4 regions of the Pseudomonas citronellolis genome follow, and region 4 is predicted to be linked to each of the others. Evidence: riboswitches for the same ligand, from Rfam matches in the RefSeq annotation. Region 4 holds a riboswitch; each other region holds the start of a gene.
The links. Region 4 has a riboswitch for fluoride ahead of PcP3B5_RS31980 (hypothetical protein). Riboswitches for the same ligand answer to the same signal wherever they lie in the genome.

Region 1 (4,579 bases), 1.0 Mb from region 4:
CCTCGGGCGACTGGCGGCCGGTCAGCAGGCGGCCCTCCTCCAGCCCCGGCAGCACCCAGTGGGCCTTGGACGCCAGGGCGTTGATCTCGCGCACCATGGTGGCGCGGTCCGGCCACAGCGAGGGGCGCAGGTTGGGGTCGAAGGACACGCTGCGGCCGGCGGCGCGCATGGCGTCCAGCAGTTGGTGGGACAGCTCGCGGCAGCTCGCCGAGAGCGCCGGTACTATGCCCGTGGCGTGCAGGTGGCGGGCGCGCAGCAGGCCCGGGCGCAGCAGCGCCGGCGACATGCGGCTGGCCGCGGAGTTGCGGCGGAAGTATTCCACCCGCGGGTCGCTGCCGTCGTCGCAGCGGGCCTTGAGCTGGAAGCCGGTGGGATGCTGCGTGTCCACTTCCACGCCGTCGCAGTCCAGGCCCTCGCGGCGCAGGCTGGCGAGCACGAAGCGGCCCAGGCTGTCGTCGCCCACCCGGCTCAGCCAGTTCACCCGCAGGCCCAGGCGCGCAAGGCCAATGGCCACGTTGCTGTCGGCGCCGGCGATGCGCTTGCCGAAGCCTTCCACCTCGGCCAGGTCGCCGCACTGCTCGGCGACGAACATGGCCATGGTCTCGCCGAAGCAGAGCACGTCGTGTTCAGCCATGGCGCACCTCCGCGGCGCGGCCCAACTGCGCCAGTTGCGCGACCTGCTCGCGGGTCAGGCTGGCCAGGTCGTCGCCGGCCAGCGGGTATTCGATGGCGCGCGGCACGCCGGGGGCGAAGCGCGCCAGCAGCGCCTCCCACTCGTCGAGGTCGGCGGGCTGCGGTGGTATGGCCACCAGGCGCCCGTCCTCGCGGCGGCGCACCGCCTTGCAATGCACGTAGCGCACCCAGGGCCCGAGCAGGCGCGCGGCCTGCTGCGGCGACTCGCCCTGCCAATGCCAGTTGCCGATGTCGAAGGTCATGGCCAGCGGCAGGCCCAGCTCGGCGGCGCGGCGGAAGCAGCGCAGCAGCGGCTCGACGCGGCCGCCCTGGGCGGTCTGGTCGTTCTCCACCAGCAGCGCCGGCCCCTGCGCCAGCAAGGGGCGCAGGGCCTCCAGGTCGCATTCGTCGCGGTAGTGGCCGAGGGAAACCTTCAGCGCCACGGCGCCGGCCTCCCCTGCCAGGCGCAGGCGTTCGGCCACCGCCGGCTCCAGGCTGGCGTCGGCGCGCCACAGCTCCAGCGGCGCCGAGTACAGGCTTTCCAGGCCCTGGGCGGCGCTGGCCGCGGCCAGGGTGGCGGCATCGGGCAGCGCGTCGAAGAGTTCTTCGCGCCATTCGACGCGGCTCGCGCCGGCCTCGGCCAGCAGCGCCAGGTAGGCGGCCTGGCCCCGCTGGCGCACGGCATCGGCGCCGAAACTGGACAGGCTGATGGATACGGGGTTCGCGTGCATTGTTCTTGTCCTTCTCGTTCAGCCGGATGAAACCGGTTTCATTTCTGACCGAAAACCATCGCGGCGCCGCGCCGCCCCGGTTTCAGCCGCGTGCTGGGGTGGAGCCTCTGACGATGAGTTCGGCGCGCAGGTCCAGACGCCGCGCCGGCAGCGTGGCGCCCTGCAGGCGTTCCAGCAGGCACTGGAAGGCCGCCTGGCCGATGCGTTCGGTGGGTTGGGCCAGGGCGGTGATGCCGCCGCCGACCAGGGGGTACCAGTCCAGTTCGTCGAGGGCCAGCAGGCCGACGTCGTCGAACAGGCGCACGCCCATCTCGTGCAGAGTGCGGGTGGCGCACAGGGTGGCCACGCCGTTGCAGGTGAACAGCGCCTGCGGGCCGTGCCCGGCGCCGGCGAGGAAGGCGGCCAGCTGCCCGCGCAGGTCGCCGCCGGTTTCCAGCACCTGGCCGCGCAGGCCGGGCCGGCGGGCGATGGAGGCCTGGAAGGCGGCCACCCGCTCCTGCCGCGAGCTGGTGCCGTCCAGCGGCTCGCTGACCGCCAGGATGTCGCGGTAGCCGCGGGCCTGCAGGTGGTCCAGGGCCTGCTCCACGGCATCGGCGTTGTCCAGCCCCACCAGGTCGGAGCGCAGCTCTTCCAGCTGGCGGTCCACCAGCACCATGGGCAGCTCGCGGGCCAGGCTGGCCAGCTCGCCGGCATGGTGGCCGAGGGTGTTCACGATCAGGCCTTCGACGTTGTACGACTGCAGCGCTTCCAGGTGCAGGCGCTCCTGCTCGTCGTCGCGGTCGGTGTTGCACACCACCAGGCTGTAGCCGTGCTGGCGGCAGGCGGTCTCCACGCCGTGCATCACGGCGATGGAGTAAGGGTTGCGGATGTCCGCCAGGAGCATGCCGACCAGCCGCGTGCGGCCGCGCTTGAGGCCGCTGGCCATGCGGTTGGGGCGGTAGCCGAGCTGCTCGATCACCGCCTCGATGCGCTGGGCGGTGGCGTCGGCGAGCAGTTGCCGGTCGCCGCCGATGTAGCGCGAGACCGTGGCCTTGGAAACGCCGGCAGCACGGGCCACCTCGCTGATGGTGATCCGCCCGCGGGCAGGCGGCAGCATGTCGTTCACCCTTTCGATCCTTTTGTATGCGCTTCTGCGGGAAGGGTTATGAAACCGGTTTCAATAAATCAGGGATGAAGTCTGTCGTCAAGCGCCGGCGGACGCAACGGGATTCTGCTAGGGTTGAAACCCAGGAGATGGCATTCCTCCTTTAACCGCCCCCGTGCTGATGATGCCTACGTGAACCCTGGACAGGGTGCGTAGGTGTGCGTCCTGTCCTTTTGCAAAAGGACAGGACCGTGACCGCAACACCCCACCCATTCCCCTCCCCCGCATCGCCCGTACCCTCTTTCCATGGGGGCTCGCCGGCATGTTGAAATCCATCCTGGTGATCGTCCTCGGCGGCTCCATCGGCTGCCTGCTGCGCTGGTTCCTCGGCCTGCAGCTCAACGCCCTGTTCCCCACCATTCCGCCGGGCACCTGGGCCGCCAACATGATCGGCGGCTACGTCGTCGGCCTGGCCGTGGCCTTCTTCGCCGCCAACCCGAGCCTCAGCCCGGAATGGCGCCTGCTGCTGATCACCGGCTTCTGCGGCGGCCTGACCACCTTCTCGACCTTTTCCGCGGAAACCTTCTCGCTGCTGCAGACCGGCCGCGTGGCCTGGGCGCTGGGGGAAATCGCGGTGCACGTCGTAGGTTCGCTGCTGGCGACCGCCGCGGGCGTTCTAACCTACACATTGCTGGGCGCACGCTGACGGAGGCGCAATCATGAAAGGCTACCTGGTGACATTCTTCACCCAACAGAGCCGCCGCCACGGCGGCAAGCTGATCACCGACTGGATGGTCGACCTGGCCCGGGGCATGAAGCTCAAGGGCGCCACCCTGGTCGTCGGCGCGGAAGGTTTCGGCCACGCCGGGCGGGTGCACTCCTACCACTTCTTCGAACTGGCCGACCAGCCGGTGGAAATCTGCCTGGCCGTCACCGAGGACGAGTGCGAGCGCCTGTTCGAACGCCTGGAGGCCGAGGACCTCGCCCTGTTCTACGTGAAGACCCCCGTGGAAATGGGCACCGTGGGCAAGCGCAAGGCCGACCGCGACGCTCCTGCCAGCTGACGCTTACGCAGATCCGCTGGACATCCAGGTCGTTACCCGCGAGGAAACCCACGAATCGGTGGCGTGCACGCCCACTGGCAAGGCACCGACTTCCAGGCATTGAGGTGCTCACTGCTTTCGTAGGCGCGAAGCGGCGCCCTGTTCTTGCTCGCGAGCCGTGTTTACCGTTGGCGATGGCGCATTGGGTTGATTCCGGCCCCTCACCCCAGCCCTCTCCCGGAGGGAGAGGGGGCCGTTCGGAGCGGGCGGAGACTTCGGAGTCATCCTGATACTGCGCCGTTGGCTGTGCCACCGGGACGTCCGGCGTGGCCGGCGAATCCAATCGCGGACGGAGTCCGCTCCTACGCCCGAGGTTCCCTGGAGCCGCCGAGGTGCTCTTCGTAGGAGCGAGCTTGCTCGCGAACGGGCGTAGGTGTCTGGTTTAAGAGCGCCCTCTCCCCAGCCCTCTCCCTGAAGGGAGAGGGGGCCAGACCGTGCCGAGATAAGGAGTGGTTTCAGCCGGAAACCACCTTGCTTGCCGGCTGACTCGGGAAAACCAGACCGCACCGAACGGTCCCCTCTCCCTTCAGGGAGAGGGTTAGGGAGAGGGAAAGGCGTCCAGCCAAAACACCGCAACCACAGGTGAGCACCGTTCGCGAGCACGAAAAGCCGTGCGTCCTGGAACCGTAGGAGCGGACTCCGTCCGCGATTATCCGCCGTTGAAAACGGCCTCACCCCTTCAGCCTTCAGCCTTCAGCCCAACCAGATGATAGGTCTCATTGATCCGATACAACGTAAACACCTCATCCTCAACGCCAATCTCATTGACGCAACAAGGCTCCTGCTTCAACCGCCAATACCGCGCCAACGGCAACCCCAGCGCCTGCAGCAACAGAACCCGATTGATACTGTCATGCCCCACCAACACCAGCGTCTGCCCAGCGTGACGTCGCAGCACCTCACGCAGCACCCGGGTACCCCGGGCCAGCACGTCGGCCAGGCTCTCGCCATCGGGGATGGCCGCCAGGTCCGGCGCCTCCAGCCAGGTG
Region 2 (4,579 bases), 1.0 Mb from region 4:
ACCTTCATGTTCAAGACCTGGCGCGACAGCTACTGGAAACGTTGGCTGGAACGGCACGATACCGAGTTCCGCAGCGGCGTCAGCCAGCTGGGGCGCAGTAAGCGCCTGATCGTCGAGGCCCCCGCGCGCATCGGCGAGGCCGATTTCAAGCTGCGTGACCAGGAACTGCACATCGGCGCCTTTGCCGTATTGCGCAAGACGCTGTTCCACCGCGTGTCGCACATCGGCCGCTATGTCACCACTGGCCAGGACTCGCGCGTCGGCCTCGGCGCGCGGGCCCACCCGCTGGACTGGCTGAGCACCAACTCCGTGCAGTACGAGCCGGGCTTCTTCGACCGTTTCGACGCGCCGCGGCTGCGCTACGAAAGCGTGGGCGACAGCGATACCTGGATCGGCAACGACGTCTTCATCGGCGAGGGCGCGGCAGTGCTGAGCGGGGTGAAGGTCCACGATGGCGCCGTGGTGGCCGCTATGTCGGTGGTGACCCGCGACGTGCCGCCCTATGCCATCGTCGCCGGCTCGCCGGCGAAGATAGTGCGCTACCGTTTCGCGCCGGACATCTGCGAACGCCTGCAGGCCAGCCGCTGGTGGGACCTGGCGCCGCAACAGGTCGCGGCCCTGCCGATGAACCGCATCGAGGACGCCCTGGAGCGCATCGAGGCCTTGCGCGCCAGCGGCGAGGCGCAGGACGCGCTATTCCCCCGGGTGGAAATACGCCGCCAGGGCTGCCGCGTGCTGGCCGGAGGGCAGGGCGCCGCCACCACGGCCGCCGCGTGATCCATTTCGAGCGAACCTTGCAGCCATCCCGCCTGTCAGAGGTCCGTATCGGAAAACATACAAAGGATCACGGACCCCATGTTGAAGCGTTGGCGCAACAGTCACTGGAAGCACTGGCTGGAAGGCTACGACATCGAATTCCGCAGCGGCGTCAGCCGCCTGGGGCGCGGCAAGCGCCTGTTGGTCGAGGCGCCGGGCAGCATCGGCGAGGCGGAGTTCAAGATCTACCGGGACGAGATGCACATCGGCGCCTTTTCCACCATCCGTGCCACCAGCTTCCACCGCATTTCGCACATCGGCCGCTTCAGCTCCACCGGCCAGCTCTGCCGCATCGGCCTGGCCGCCCGGGCGCACCCGATGGACTGGCTGAGCACCAGCTCGGTGCAGTACGAGCCGGGCGTGTTCGACCGCTACGACACGCCGCGCCAGCGCTACGAGGACACCGACGCCGACACCTGGATCGGCAACGACGCCTTCATCGGCGAGGGCGCAGTGGTGATGAGCGGGGTGAAGATCCACGACGGCGCCGTGGTGGCCGCCATGTCGGTGGTGACGCGCGACGTGCCGCCCTACGCCATAGTCGCCGGCTCGCCGGCCAAGGTGGTGCGCTACCGCTTCCCGCCGGACATCTGCGAGCGCCTGCATGCCAGCCGCTGGTGGGACCTGGCGCCGGCGCAGATCGCCGCGTTGCCGTTGCAGCGCATCGAGGAGGCGTTGGAGCGTGTGGAGGCCTTGCGGGCCAGCGGCGAGGCGCGGCCGCCGATCTATCCGAACATCGAAATCCGCCGCCAGGGCTGCCGCCTGCTGTCCGAGGGGCCGGCCAGCTCGTGAAGCGCGGGGCGGCACTGCTGCGCCGCCCCGCACGCAAGCGCCCAGAGGCGCTCAGCTCCGGCTCTGGGCCAGTCGGTAGAGTTGCCGCGCTTCCGCCGCCATCGGCAGCAGGGCCGAGACCAGTCGGGCCTGGCCTTGTACCAGCGGCATTTCGTCGGGGCAGTCCGCCAGCAGGCAGAGCAGGTCTTCCAGGGCTATCAGGCGACGCTCGGCGGCCTCGTACAGATGCTCGGCGGGGGCGCTGGCGTCGACGAACAGCACGTCGTCGTGGGGTTGCGAGAGGGTGGTGACGGGTTGCAGGTCAGTCATGGTGCGCCTCCAGGGTGTGGAGGGCGAAGTACGGATAGTGCATGTTCCATTGCTCCTGAGCGGGATCAAGAGCCGCCTCCCGGAAAAGGGAGGCGGACCGTACGGGGGTAGGATACCGCAGCAAAGGAGACGGCAGGCCCGAAGGCCTCCCCGGACGGCCCGCCATGGAACGTGAGTGCATACAACGATGGACCGACTGCTCTCACGGCTACGACGCACCACCCTTTACTGCGGGATCCTACCCCCGACCACAACAAGGTTGCGGCAGGGCGGAATCTATCCAGCGCCCTCGTAGGACCTCAAGGCGATTTCAGCGTGGGAATTTTCACGAAGGGTAGCGGCGCGGAACCGGCCGAATCGCTATGCTCGACGCCATGAACGGCCAGCTCCCCCTCCGCCAACCCTGCCCGCCGGGCGCCTGCGATTGCGGGCGCGAGGCGCTGCTGGCCGAGCCCCATGGTGACATCCGCATCCTCCTGCTCACCCGCCAGGAAGAGCAGCGCCTGGTACAGCGCCTGGAACAGCTCAAGGACCTGGCCGACCTGCAGCACATGCAGCAGCGCATGTACGAACAGCTCGGCCTGCGCCTGAGCATCGCCCCCGGCTTCAACGAGGTGCGCAGCATGCGCGGTCTCGACATCCGCATCGCCGCGCAGCCCGGCCTGTGCCGCAAGACTCGCCAGGCCATCCCCGCGGCCATCCGCCGGGGCCTGGAACGCACCCCGGAAATCGCCTGGCGCCTGCTCGACTCCTTCGACCTGCTGGGCGGCAGCCACTAGGGGCGTGCATTTTCCCAAGGCTTTGCTAATGTCGTTAGGCAGGAGATGGCATTCCTCCTCTAACCGCCCCCCGGCTGATGATGCCTACGCATAACCCTTCATGGGCGGCGTAGGCATTGTTCTGCTGTCCATGGTTTGCCCGTGGACAGCGAACATGCCCAACCCATCCCGTTCCGCCGCTTTTCCTCTTGCGCTCCGCGCCGTCCCCCGGCTTCAGCGGAGCCGCCGCCATGACTGAGATCTGGGCCCAGGCCGCCCTGTGGCTGGGGCTGGCGCTGCTGGCGACGCTGGTGTCGATCTTCCTGCGCATCGCCACGGCATTGTCGGAAATCGTCGTGGGGACCATCGCCCAGCTGATCATCGGCGCGCTGCTGGGCATGGCGGTGCTGCAGGGCGACGCCAGCTGGATCAAGTTCCTCTCCGGCGCCGGGGCCATCCTGCTGACCTTCCTGGCCGGCGCCGAGCTGGACCCGAAGGTGTTCCGCACGCATTGGAAGCAGGCCACGGTCATCGGCCTGGTCGGCTTCGTGGTGCCCTTCCTCGGCTGCGCGGCGCTGGCGCGCTGGGGCCTGGGCTGGGACGCGCAGGCCAGCTGGCTGGCCGGCATCGCCATGTCCACCACCTCGGTGGCGGTGGTCTACGCGGTGATGCTGGAGTTGGGGCTGAACACCAGCGAGTACGGCAAGATCGTGCTGGCCGCCTGCTTCGTCAACGACCTGGCCACGGTGATCGCCCTGGGGCTGATCTTCGCCCCCTTCACCCTGAAGACCGCCGGTTTCGCCGGGGCCCTGGTCCTGGCCGCGCTGTTGCTGCCGTGGCTCACCCCGCGCTTCTTCCGCCGCTTCGGCGGCCGCCCTTCGGAGCTGGAGGCCAAGTTCCTCATGCTCTGCCTGTTCGGCCTGGGCGCGGCGGCGACCTGGGCCGGCAGCGAGGCGGTGCTGCCGGCCTACCTGATCGGCATGGTGCTGGCCGGCACCGTGGGCAAGGACCACGCGCTGATCCGCCGCCTGCGCACCCTGACCTTCGGCCTGCTGACGCCGTTCTACTTCATCCGCGCCGGCTCGCTGGTGTCGCTGCCGACCCTGGCCGTCGCGCCCGCGGCCTTCGTGCTGCTGTTGCTGGTGAAGATGCTCAGCAAGCTGGTGGGCGTGTACCCCACCTGCCTGGTCTACGGCTCGCCGCGCCGGGAGGGGGCCTACACCACGCTGCTGATGTCCACCGGGCTGACCTTCGGCACCATCTCGGCGCTGTTCGGCCTGGCCCACGGGCTGATCGACCAGGGCCAGTATTCGGCGCTGGTGGCCGCGGTAATCGGCAGCGCTGTGGTGCCGACGCTGATCGCCAACGCCTTCTTCCTGCCCCGGCACCTGCTGCCCAAGGGCGACCCGCAGGAGGAGGGCGCCGCCCCGCCGGCAGAGCCCGCGCGCCACGACGACTTGCGCCCGCAGACGCGGCGCAGAGGAGGTGAAGCATGATCAAGCGCATCCTGGTGGCCTACGACGCCTCCACCGCGGCGGAGCTGGCCCTGAACTTCGCCAACGAGCTGGCCGAACGCTTCGGCGCCGGCCTGCACATCCTCTCGGTGGCGCAGCCGCCGGAGTTCGGCGACGAGGTGGAGACCGAGGCGGTGATCGAGCGCTCCCGCGCGCATTTCCACCACGCCTTCAAGCTGCTGGGCTACAGCCGCCTGCCGGTCGAGGAACGGCCGACCACCCACGTCTCGGTGGGCCGCCCGGCCGAGCAGATCGTGCGCTACGCCGAGGAGCACCACATCGACCACATCGTCATCGGCCACCGCGGCCACTCGGGCTTCGAGCGCTGGCTGCTGGGCTCGGTGGCGCGCCAGGTGATCGACCACGCACCCTGCGCGGTCACGGTCATCC
Region 3 (4,579 bases), 1.6 Mb from region 4:
CGGCGCCGCGCCTTCGCCGGCGACCCGTCGGCGCAATCCCGCGGCCCGCATGGGCCGAACGTGATCGAGGGCGAGTTCGAACGCCGCGACAACGATCGTCTGCGCTGAAAATTTTTTCTTCACGGCCTTGAAATGCCCCACGACGACCTCATGTAGCAGGCACCGCAAGGTCCCTGTCATTCGGACAGGCTGTCTTACGCGGCTCGCCCGTCGGGCCGCAAACCGGCGAAGCCGGCTTCAACAAAACCTGCCGGACATCGATCCGGCCGTTGTAAACCACTGTTTGGGAGAGTTACGACTATGAAGCTTCGTCCTCTGCATGATCGCGTCGTCATCCGTCGCAGCGAGGAAGAAACCAAGACCGCAGGCGGCATCGTGCTGCCGGGTTCCGCCGCCGAGAAGCCGAACCGTGGCGAAGTCGTCGCCGTCGGTGCCGGCCGCGTGCTGGACAACGGCGAAGTTCGCGCTCTGGCAGTGAAAGTGGGTGACAAGGTGGTGTTCGGCCCCTACTCGGGCAGCAACGCCATCAAGGTCGACGGCGAAGAACTGCTGGTGATGGGCGAGTCCGAGATCCTCGCCGTCCTGGAAGACTGATCAGTCCGCCCCAACCCCACTGAATTCGATTTAGAGGAAACAGAACATGGCTGCTAAAGAAGTCAAATTCGGCGATTCCGCTCGCAAGAAAATGCTGGTCGGCGTGAACGTCCTGGCCGATGCCGTCAAGGCCACCCTCGGCCCGAAAGGCCGTAACGTGGTGCTGGACAAGTCCTTCGGCGCACCGACCATCACCAAGGATGGCGTGTCCGTCGCCAAGGAAATCGAACTGAAGGACAAGTTCGAGAACATGGGCGCCCAACTGGTGAAAGACGTTGCCTCCAAGGCCAACGACGCCGCCGGTGACGGCACCACCACCGCCACCGTCCTGGCCCAGGCCATCGTCAACGAAGGCCTGAAGGCCGTTGCCGCCGGCATGAACCCGATGGACCTGAAGCGCGGCATCGACAAGGCCACCATCGCCATCGTCGCCCAGCTGAAGGACCTGGCCAAGCCGTGCGCCGACTCCAAGGCCATCGCCCAGGTCGGCACCATCTCCGCCAACTCCGACGAATCCATCGGCCAGATCATCGCCGAAGCCATGGACAAGGTCGGTAAAGAAGGCGTCATCACCGTAGAAGAAGGCTCGGGCCTGGAAAACGAACTGTCCGTCGTCGAAGGCATGCAGTTCGACCGCGGCTACCTGTCGCCCTACTTCATCAACAAGCCGGACACCATGGTGGCCGAGCTGGAAAACCCGCTGCTGCTGCTGGTCGACAAGAAAATCTCCAACATCCGCGAAATGCTGCCGGTGCTGGAAGCCGTCGCCAAGGCCGGCCGTCCGCTGCTGATCGTCGCCGAGGATGTCGAGGGCGAAGCCCTGGCCACCCTGGTGGTCAACAACATGCGCGGCATCGTCAAGGTCGCCGCCGTCAAGGCCCCGGGCTTCGGCGATCGCCGCAAGGCCATGCTGCAGGACATCGCCGTCCTGACCGGCGGTACCGTCATCTCCGAAGAAGTCGGTCTGAGCCTGGAAGGCGCCACCCTGGAGCACCTGGGTAACGCCAAGCGCGTGACCATCAACAAGGAAAACACCACCATCATCGACGGCGCCGGCGCCCAGGCCGACATCGAGGCCCGCGTCGCCCAGATCCGCAAGCAGGTCGAAGAGACCTCCTCGGACTACGACCGCGAGAAACTGCAAGAGCGCCTGGCCAAGCTGGCCGGCGGTGTTGCCGTGATCAAGGTCGGCGCTGCCACCGAAGTCGAGATGAAAGAGAAGAAAGCCCGCGTCGAAGATGCCCTGCACGCTACCCGCGCTGCGGTGGAAGAGGGCGTGGTCCCCGGCGGTGGCGTGGCCCTGGTGCGCGCACTGCAGGCCATCGAAGGCCTGAAGGGCGACAACGAAGACCAGAACGTCGGCATCGCCCTGCTGCGCCGCGCTGTCGAATCCCCGCTGCGCCAGATCGTCGCCAACGCCGGCGACGAGCCGAGCGTGGTGGTCGACAAGGTCAAGCAAGGCTCCGGCAACTTCGGCTTCAACGCCGCTACCGGTGTCTACGGCGACATGATCGAGATGGGCATCCTGGACCCGGCCAAGGTCACCCGTTCGGCCCTGCAGGCCGCTGCCTCCATCGGCGGCCTGATGATCACCACCGAGGCCATGGTTGCCGAAGTGGTGGACGACAAGGCCGCTCCGGCCATGCCGGACATGGGCGGCATGGGTGGCATGGGCGGCATGATGTAAGCCTCCCGGCCCCAGGCTGAGAAATAGCCCCGCTTCGGCGGGGCTTTTTCGTTTCCGGCCCTTTGTGCCAAGATGTGCCGCGCAGGAGATGGCATTCCTCCTTCAACCGCCCCCGTGGCTGATGATGCCTACGCATTTACCTGGACCAGGCGCGTAGGCGTTCGCCTGCGGCCTGTCCGAAAGCCCCTCAAGGACAGGATCATGTGGAAACCCGTTCTCGCCATCGCCCTCGGCGCCGCCATCGGCGCGTTGCTGCGCTGGTACCTCGGCCTCAAGCTGAACAGCCTGATGCCCAACGTCCCTCCCGGCACCCTGGCCGCCAACCTGATCGGCGGCTACATCATCGGCGTCGCCGTCGCCTACTTCGCCAGCGCCCAGGGCATCGCCCCGGAGTGGCGGCTGCTGATCATCACCGGCTTCTGCGGCGGCCTGACCACCTTCTCGACCTTCTCCGCCGAGGTCGTCACCCTGCTGCAGGAAGGCCGCCTGGCCTGGGCCATGGGCGCGGTCGCCGTGCATGTCTGCGGCTCCCTGGCGATGACCCTGCTCGGCCTGTTCACCGGCAACTGGCTGATGGGCAGATGAACCGCCGCGGGGGCGCTGCGAGTTCGCCCCCGCGACTCTTCGCGACACCTCTCCCGCGATCCCCTTCACGCCCCGGCTGGCGCGGCCTGGCGCTTTGTGAAAAAAACGTCAAAGACGCTTAAGTTCCAATTAAGCGAGCTAGTCTAGGGTGCCCTGCAAAGCGGAGAGGAACATGCGGATTCTGTTGGTGGAAGACAACCGGGATATCCTGGCCAACATGGCGGATTACCTGGGGCTCAAGGGTTACACGGTGGATTGCGCGCAGGACGGCCTGTCCGGCCTGCACCTGGCGGCCACCGCGCACTACGACCTGATCGTCCTGGACGTGATGCTGCCCGGCCTGGACGGTTTCACCCTGTGCCGGCGCCTGCGCGAAGACGCGCGGCGCGACACCCCGGTGATCATGCTGACCGCCCGCGACCAACTGGATGACCGCCTGCAAGGCTTCCGCTCCGGCGCCGACGACTACCTGCTCAAGCCCTTCGCCCTGTCGGAGCTGGCCGCGCGCATCGAGGCGGTGCTGCGCCGGACCCAGGGCGGCGGCCGCCGCGAACTGCAGGTGGCGGACCTGAGCTACAACCTCGACACCCTGGAAGTGAACCGCGCCGGCAAGGCGCTCAAGCTCAACCCCATCGGCCTCAAGCTGCTGGCCGTGCTGATGCAGAAGAGCCCCCACGTGGTGCGCCGCGACGTACTCGAGGAAGCCGTCTGGGGCGACGACTGCCCGGACAGCGACAGCCTGCGCAGCCACGTGCACCAACTGCGCCAGGTGATCGACAAGCCTTTCGCCCTGCCGTTGCTGCACACCGTCCACGGTGTCGGCTACCGCCTGGCGGAGGAAACGAATGGAGTATAGGCAGAGCCTTTCCCGCCGGATCGTCTTTGCCTTCGTGTTCATGACCGCGCTGGTCGGCGGCCTGTTTTCCCTGAGCATCGTCGGCGTGGTGCACGTGGTCGAGGAACGCCTGATCTCCCGTGACCTGGGCGGCGAACTGGACCGCATCATCAACGAGGACCTGCACAGCGGCAGGGGCCCGCGGCTGGACCCCGGCATGCGCTTCTTCGTCAGCGACGGCGTCGGCATCTACGCCATGCCGCCGGCGCTGCGGCGCCTGGAGTCGGGCTTCCACGAAGTGTTCGACGGCGAGCTGTCGTTCCACGCGCTGGTGCGCGACACCGACGGCCGCCGCTACGTGCTGCTGCAGGACCAGAGCGATTTCGAGGCGCGCGAGCAGGTGCTGTACGCCGCCGTGGTGACCGGCTACGTGCTCAGCCTGGCGCTGGCCGGCCTGCTCGGCTGGCTGCTCTCGCGCAAGGTGATGGAGCCGGTGGTGCGCCTGGCGCGCCAGGTGCGCCACCGCGACCAGTTGCTGGACCTGGCGCCGCCGCTGGCGCCGGACTACGCCCACGACGAGGTCGGCGAACTGGCCGAGGCCTTCGACTATGCGATCGGCCAACTGCACCAGGTGCTGACCCGCGAGAAGCTGTTCACCAGCGACGTCAGCCACGAACTGCGCACGCCGCTGATGGTGATCGCCACCAGCAGCGAACTGCTTGCCGAGGAACCGGGCCTGAGCCCGAAGGCACGCACCCAGCTGGCGCGGATCGCCAGCGCCAGCGAGGAAATGCGCGACCTGGTACAGACCTTCCTGATGCTGGCGCGCTCGCGCACCAAGGAACTGGACATCGCCCCGCGGGCCGGCCTGCAGCGCA
Region 4 (4,579 bases):
TCAAACGGTAATCGGTGCCGGCGCCTACCGGCGAAACAACGGGTTCCTTTTGTGCGCGGATGCGTGCCGAAGGGTATCGGCCCCAGCCACGACACGGGCCGAGTGCGATTGCTGCGACAACGGATGGCTTTGACGACAGCCAGACCGTTCAACCAGCCCACTGTGGCGACTTCCTCAAACGCCGGAGGCACAGCCTTCGGCGGCCTTCTCCTGCCGCTCACGCAACCAATTGAAGGCGCAGCCCAGTGACCGACAGGAACCGGACACGCCCACCTTCCGATAATTCCACGACACGCCAGACCAGGTTCCCCAGTCTTGCCGCAGGTATCGCTGCTCGTCAGCGTCCCCGGCAACCAAGGTCTTCAAGGTTGCGCTACGTCCCGTAGTGACCACAGCCGTCCGCCCGCATCGCCTTTGCGGACATACGCCAGCCCTCGGCGTCGATGCCATCTACTTCCGCGCCTCAATCATCCGCAGCGCCCTCGCGCTGCCCCACGGGCCTCTTCTTTCACGCCCCTTCGGGCCCTCAAGCAGGAGCTACGCCATGAGTACGATTCGTCTCAAGACCAACCAGCATCAGTTTATCGCCAACCTGCGACATGCCTTCACCCCGGCCTCCATGCTGGGTGAGCTGCTGCAGAACGCTCGCCGGGCCAAGGCTCAGCACATCGAGGTCATCGTCGACAACAACACGCTCATCGTGCGCGACGACGGTACCGGCATTGCCGACCTGCAAACCCTGATCTTCATCGCCGAGTCCGGTTGGGACCAAGAGCTGAAAGAGCGGGAGAACGCATTCGGCCTCGGTGTCCTGTCGACCCTCTACTTCGCCGAATACCTGTCGGTACATTCGCGCGACCAGGCCTTCCGCGCGGCCACTGCAGCCATCATCCACGGCGATGCCATCGAGGTTCATCCCGCCATACCGCGCCTCGGTAGTGAAATACAGCTGGAGGGCGTGCAATCACCGCAGGCTACGCTCACCTTGTCGCAATGGGCAGCGGCACAGCTAGAGCGTCTATGCGAGGCATTCCCCGTGCCCATCTCGTTCAACGGTGTCGACCTTCCTCGACCCTTGGCCGACCCCACCTTGCCCTGGCTTGAAACAGCCGTGGGTAAGGTTCTACTCAACCTCGCCCCCCCTCCGTCACGGCGGCGCTGCTTCCTTCAGGGGCTCCCCCTTGGCGGCCGTTACTCGACCGATCCCAGGCAGCAGGTCGTACTGTTGCGCGATGACATGATCGCTCGCCTGCCCGATCGCCAGCACCTGCTCAACGAAGAGACGGACAATCGGCGGATACGGGACGCCATCAACGCCGCCTACCGGCAGGCACTGTTCGAAGCCAAGGAGCAACTGTCGGGCAGCGACTTCGTGTCGTCGTATGCCGAGACCTGCCTGTCATCCTCGAATGCGGACCTGCTGAATGACGTCCCCTTCGTGCCCCGTGCATGGTTCCGCAACTGGGAGGGCGAGCCACCTGGCTATCGTCGCTTCTGGGACCATCATCCGCTGAGTGGGATCGTGACCCGCCTGGAGCTGGAGGAGAAAGGCGTCTGGTCCATCGAGAGCGATGGCCGCGAGGAGTGGGCAGCGGAAAGCTACCTCGCCGCGCGGCAAGCCTTCCTGCTGGAAGAACCTCGTCTCGATGAACAGCACTGGCTGCGGCAGGTACGCCGAACCACCACATCTGATCAGGTGTGCGTCCACCATGGCGCCATACTCTATCGCGAGGACGCGCCTCCTTTGGCCGAGGCCCTCGAACTGGTCCTGGTCGAAGCGCTGAGCGTCAGCTTGAAAGGTGAGCCAGGCCAGTACCCGGTGAAGGCACTCCGCCAGGACGATACGCTCTACCTGACACCGAGCGCCGACTGCGTGACGCCACTCGTATCCGACTACATCTTCGATGATCGATACGACGAGGATGCCGAAGTGGAGGATGACGAGACGCTGTCGACCTTCATCGCCGTAGGCTGCTCACAGGTGCCCAGTGAAGTCGTAAAAGCACTACTACCTCGCGCGCTGCGCTTCGCCTCCCAGCCCAAGCTCGCCAAGGCAGTAGTTCGACTGGTCTTCGATAGCGAAGGGAAACTGCTGGAGGTGAAATCCTGACCGCGGCCATGAACGCTCCTTCGGGAGCGTTCTCTTTTCCGTTGATCACCAGCAGCGCCAACGCTGCCTGCCCATTCAATCAGAGCCCCACCGGCTTCCGATTTTCCACTGACTCGGTTCGCACCGCCCTGCGGATGAGAGTCTACTAAGTACTGGTAGCCCGTCAGATCAACTGGCAGGCACTCATGTTCCCTATCTCTTCGACCGCATCACTGTCCACGCCGAGCCCTGGCTCTGACCCGCTAGGACAAATGCCCGCCACTCCAATTACATTATCGCGCCGACTACTAGCAGTATGTTTGGATGATCTGATCGATCAAAATAGCCCCTCACCCCACTGGAGATTCTCTGCTAGGGTGAGTGCAGGAGATGGCATTCCTCCTCATAACCGCCCCCGTGCTGATGATGCCTACATGACCCCGGACGAGACCGTCCCCGGAGGAATGGATCATGTCATCAGCCACACAGCTGCTTTCAGGCCCCTCCGCGGTCGATCTGCTCAGCACGGATATACAGTCCGGCAAACTCCACAGCATCCTCTTCCCCCGCGTGCAACGGCCATCTCTAGCCAGCTCGCGCCCATATTCCCTCAGCCTCAGTCAAGCGGTCGACACCATCACCGCGGACCGCTACGAGCACGACTTCCAGCCCTTCTCCTCCCCCCACCTCCACAACTTCGCCGACAGCCTGTACCGGGAACAGCCCGAAGATAGCCTACTCCTCCTTGTCGAACGCAAGGACGACGGCGGGAGGACCTTTCGCATCGTCGAGGGCACCCCGTTGGCGATAGCATCCGGCACCGACCTGTATGCGTAAGTCTTCAGCGAGCCAGCCTGAGCCCGGACCCGGCGTGGCCTCGCAGCCATCCGGCGGATCGCAGCGTGCCGCCCTGCGCTTCATCCTGCTGATGGGCGTGCTGAGCTTCTTCGCCGACTTCACCTACGAAGGCGCGCGCAGCAGCATCGGGCCGTACCTGGCGACGCTGGGGGCGACAGCCACCATGGTCGGCGTGGTCACCGGCCTCGGCGAGTTGCTCGGCTATGGGCTGAGGCTGGTGTCGGGCCGGCTCGCCGACAGCACCGGGCAGTTCTGGCCCATCAGCATCGTGGGTTACCTGCTGCAGATGAGCGCCGTCCCAGCACTGGCCCTGACCCACGACTGGCCCAGCGCCGCCGCACTGATCGTGCTGGAACGGGTCGGCAAGGCAGTGCGCAACCCACCACGCGACGTGATGCTGGCCCAGGCCGCCAAGCAGGTCGGAGGCTACGGCTGGACGTTCGGTATCCACGAGGCTCTCGACCAGTTCGGCGCCATGCTCGGCCCCCTGCTGGTGGCGGCGGTACTCGCCCGCCAGGGGGACTACCGCAGCGCCTTCGCCCTGCTGCTGGTGCCGGCCGCGCTCAACATCGGCCTGGTGCTGCTGACGCGCTGGCTCTACCCGCGCCCCCAGGACATGGAGAACGAACCAGGCAACCCGGCGCAACACAACGGCCTGCCACGCACCTACTGGTTGTACTTCTGCGCCGCCCTGCTGGTGGCGGCCGGTTTCGCCGACTACCCGCTGATGGCCTACCACTTCAGCCGCACCCACAGCGTGCCCACACAGTGGATAGCAATCTTCTACGCGGTGGCGATGGGCGTGAGCGGCTGTGGCTCCCTGCTGTTCGGCCGCCTGTTCGACCGTTACGGCTTCAAGGTGCTGGTCGGCCTGACGCTGGCGAGCAGCGCCTTCGCCCCGCTGACGCTGCTCGGCGGCTTCTGGTGCGCACTCTGGGGAGCGGCGATCTGGGGTATGGGCATGGGCGTGCACGAATCCATCATCCCCGCCGCCGTCGCCCCCATGGTGCCCAGCACCCGCCGTGCCTCGGCCTTCGGCCTGTTCACCGCCGGCTACGGCATCGCGTGGTTTGCCGGCAGCAGTCTCATCGGCATCCTCTACGATCACTCGCTGGCGGCGACCGTGGCGTTCTGCGTGCTCAGCCAGTTGGCAGCCGTTCCAATCCTCTGGTACGTCGGCCAGCAGATCGGGAATCTGGCCCCAGGCGACGACCGCTACTCGCCACCAGCACCACCGTAGCAAGGCCCCTCAACGTCCGGCAGTACCGGACATCCGCGCCAACGCTCCAGTACCGGCGATCATCAGTACCGCCGCCAGCAGAAAAGCGAGTACGGGCGAAACGGAGGTCCAGAGCAAACCGACAGTAGCGCTCGAAACGAACTTCGCCGTACCGTTCACCGTGCCGAGCGCACCGTAGCTCAGAGCCAGTGTTTCCGGCTCCACCATGTCGGCGGTCACGGTGGACTCCAGGGCCTCCTGCACCGACACGTATAGGCCCGCAACGGTGAAGAGCAGCACCAGCAATGGCACGCTGTCCAGCCGCGACCAGAAGGCCAGTGCTGCCAGCAACGCCGTCAAGCCCCCCAGGGCATACCCTGCGACAAGCACCGGTAGCGAGCCCAACCGATCCG

Region 1: another riboswitch for fluoride. It lies ahead of crcB (fluoride efflux transporter CrcB); the one in region 4 lies ahead of PcP3B5_RS31980 (hypothetical protein).
Region 2: another riboswitch for fluoride. It lies ahead of PcP3B5_RS16965 (cation:proton antiporter); the one in region 4 lies ahead of PcP3B5_RS31980 (hypothetical protein).
Region 3: another riboswitch for fluoride. It lies ahead of crcB (fluoride efflux transporter CrcB); the one in region 4 lies ahead of PcP3B5_RS31980 (hypothetical protein).

The regions. Positions count from the first base shown of each region.
Region 1 covers NZ_CP014158.1:3,906,982-3,911,560, forward strand. The annotation lists gene PcP3B5_RS16925 (sugar kinase) at 1-634, opposite strand, end outside; gene PcP3B5_RS16930 (hypothetical protein) at 627-1,403, opposite strand; gene PcP3B5_RS16935 (LacI family DNA-binding transcriptional regulator) at 1,486-2,499, opposite strand; fluoride riboswitch at 2,624-2,685, shown strand; gene crcB (fluoride efflux transporter CrcB) at 2,810-3,193, shown strand; gene PcP3B5_RS16945 (DUF190 domain-containing protein) at 3,207-3,551, shown strand; gene PcP3B5_RS16950 (histidine phosphatase family protein) at 4,270-4,579, opposite strand, start outside.
Region 2 covers NZ_CP014158.1:3,912,398-3,916,976, reverse strand. The annotation lists gene PcP3B5_RS32390 (CatB-related O-acetyltransferase) at 7-777, shown strand; gene PcP3B5_RS32385 (CatB-related O-acetyltransferase) at 856-1,608, shown strand; gene PcP3B5_RS16975 (hypothetical protein) at 1,660-1,917, opposite strand; gene PcP3B5_RS16970 (hypothetical protein) at 2,280-2,696, shown strand; fluoride riboswitch at 2,729-2,790, shown strand; gene PcP3B5_RS16965 (cation:proton antiporter) at 2,927-4,171, shown strand; gene PcP3B5_RS16960 (universal stress protein) at 4,168-4,579, shown strand, end outside.
Region 3 covers NZ_CP014158.1:1,338,873-1,343,451, forward strand. The annotation lists gene PcP3B5_RS06115 (FxsA family protein) at 1-108, shown strand, start outside; gene PcP3B5_RS06120 (co-chaperone GroES) at 301-594, shown strand; gene groL (chaperonin GroEL) at 641-2,281, shown strand; fluoride riboswitch at 2,357-2,419, shown strand; gene crcB (fluoride efflux transporter CrcB) at 2,483-2,866, shown strand; gene PcP3B5_RS06135 (response regulator transcription factor) at 3,039-3,722, shown strand; gene PcP3B5_RS06140 (sensor histidine kinase) at 3,712-4,579, shown strand, end outside.
Region 4 covers NZ_CP014158.1:2,894,721-2,899,299, reverse strand. The annotation lists gene PcP3B5_RS12830 (ATP-binding protein) at 545-2,110, shown strand; fluoride riboswitch at 2,467-2,529, shown strand; gene PcP3B5_RS31980 (hypothetical protein) at 2,561-2,926, shown strand; gene PcP3B5_RS12820 (MFS transporter) at 2,961-4,187, shown strand; gene PcP3B5_RS12815 (MFS transporter) at 4,197-4,579, opposite strand, start outside.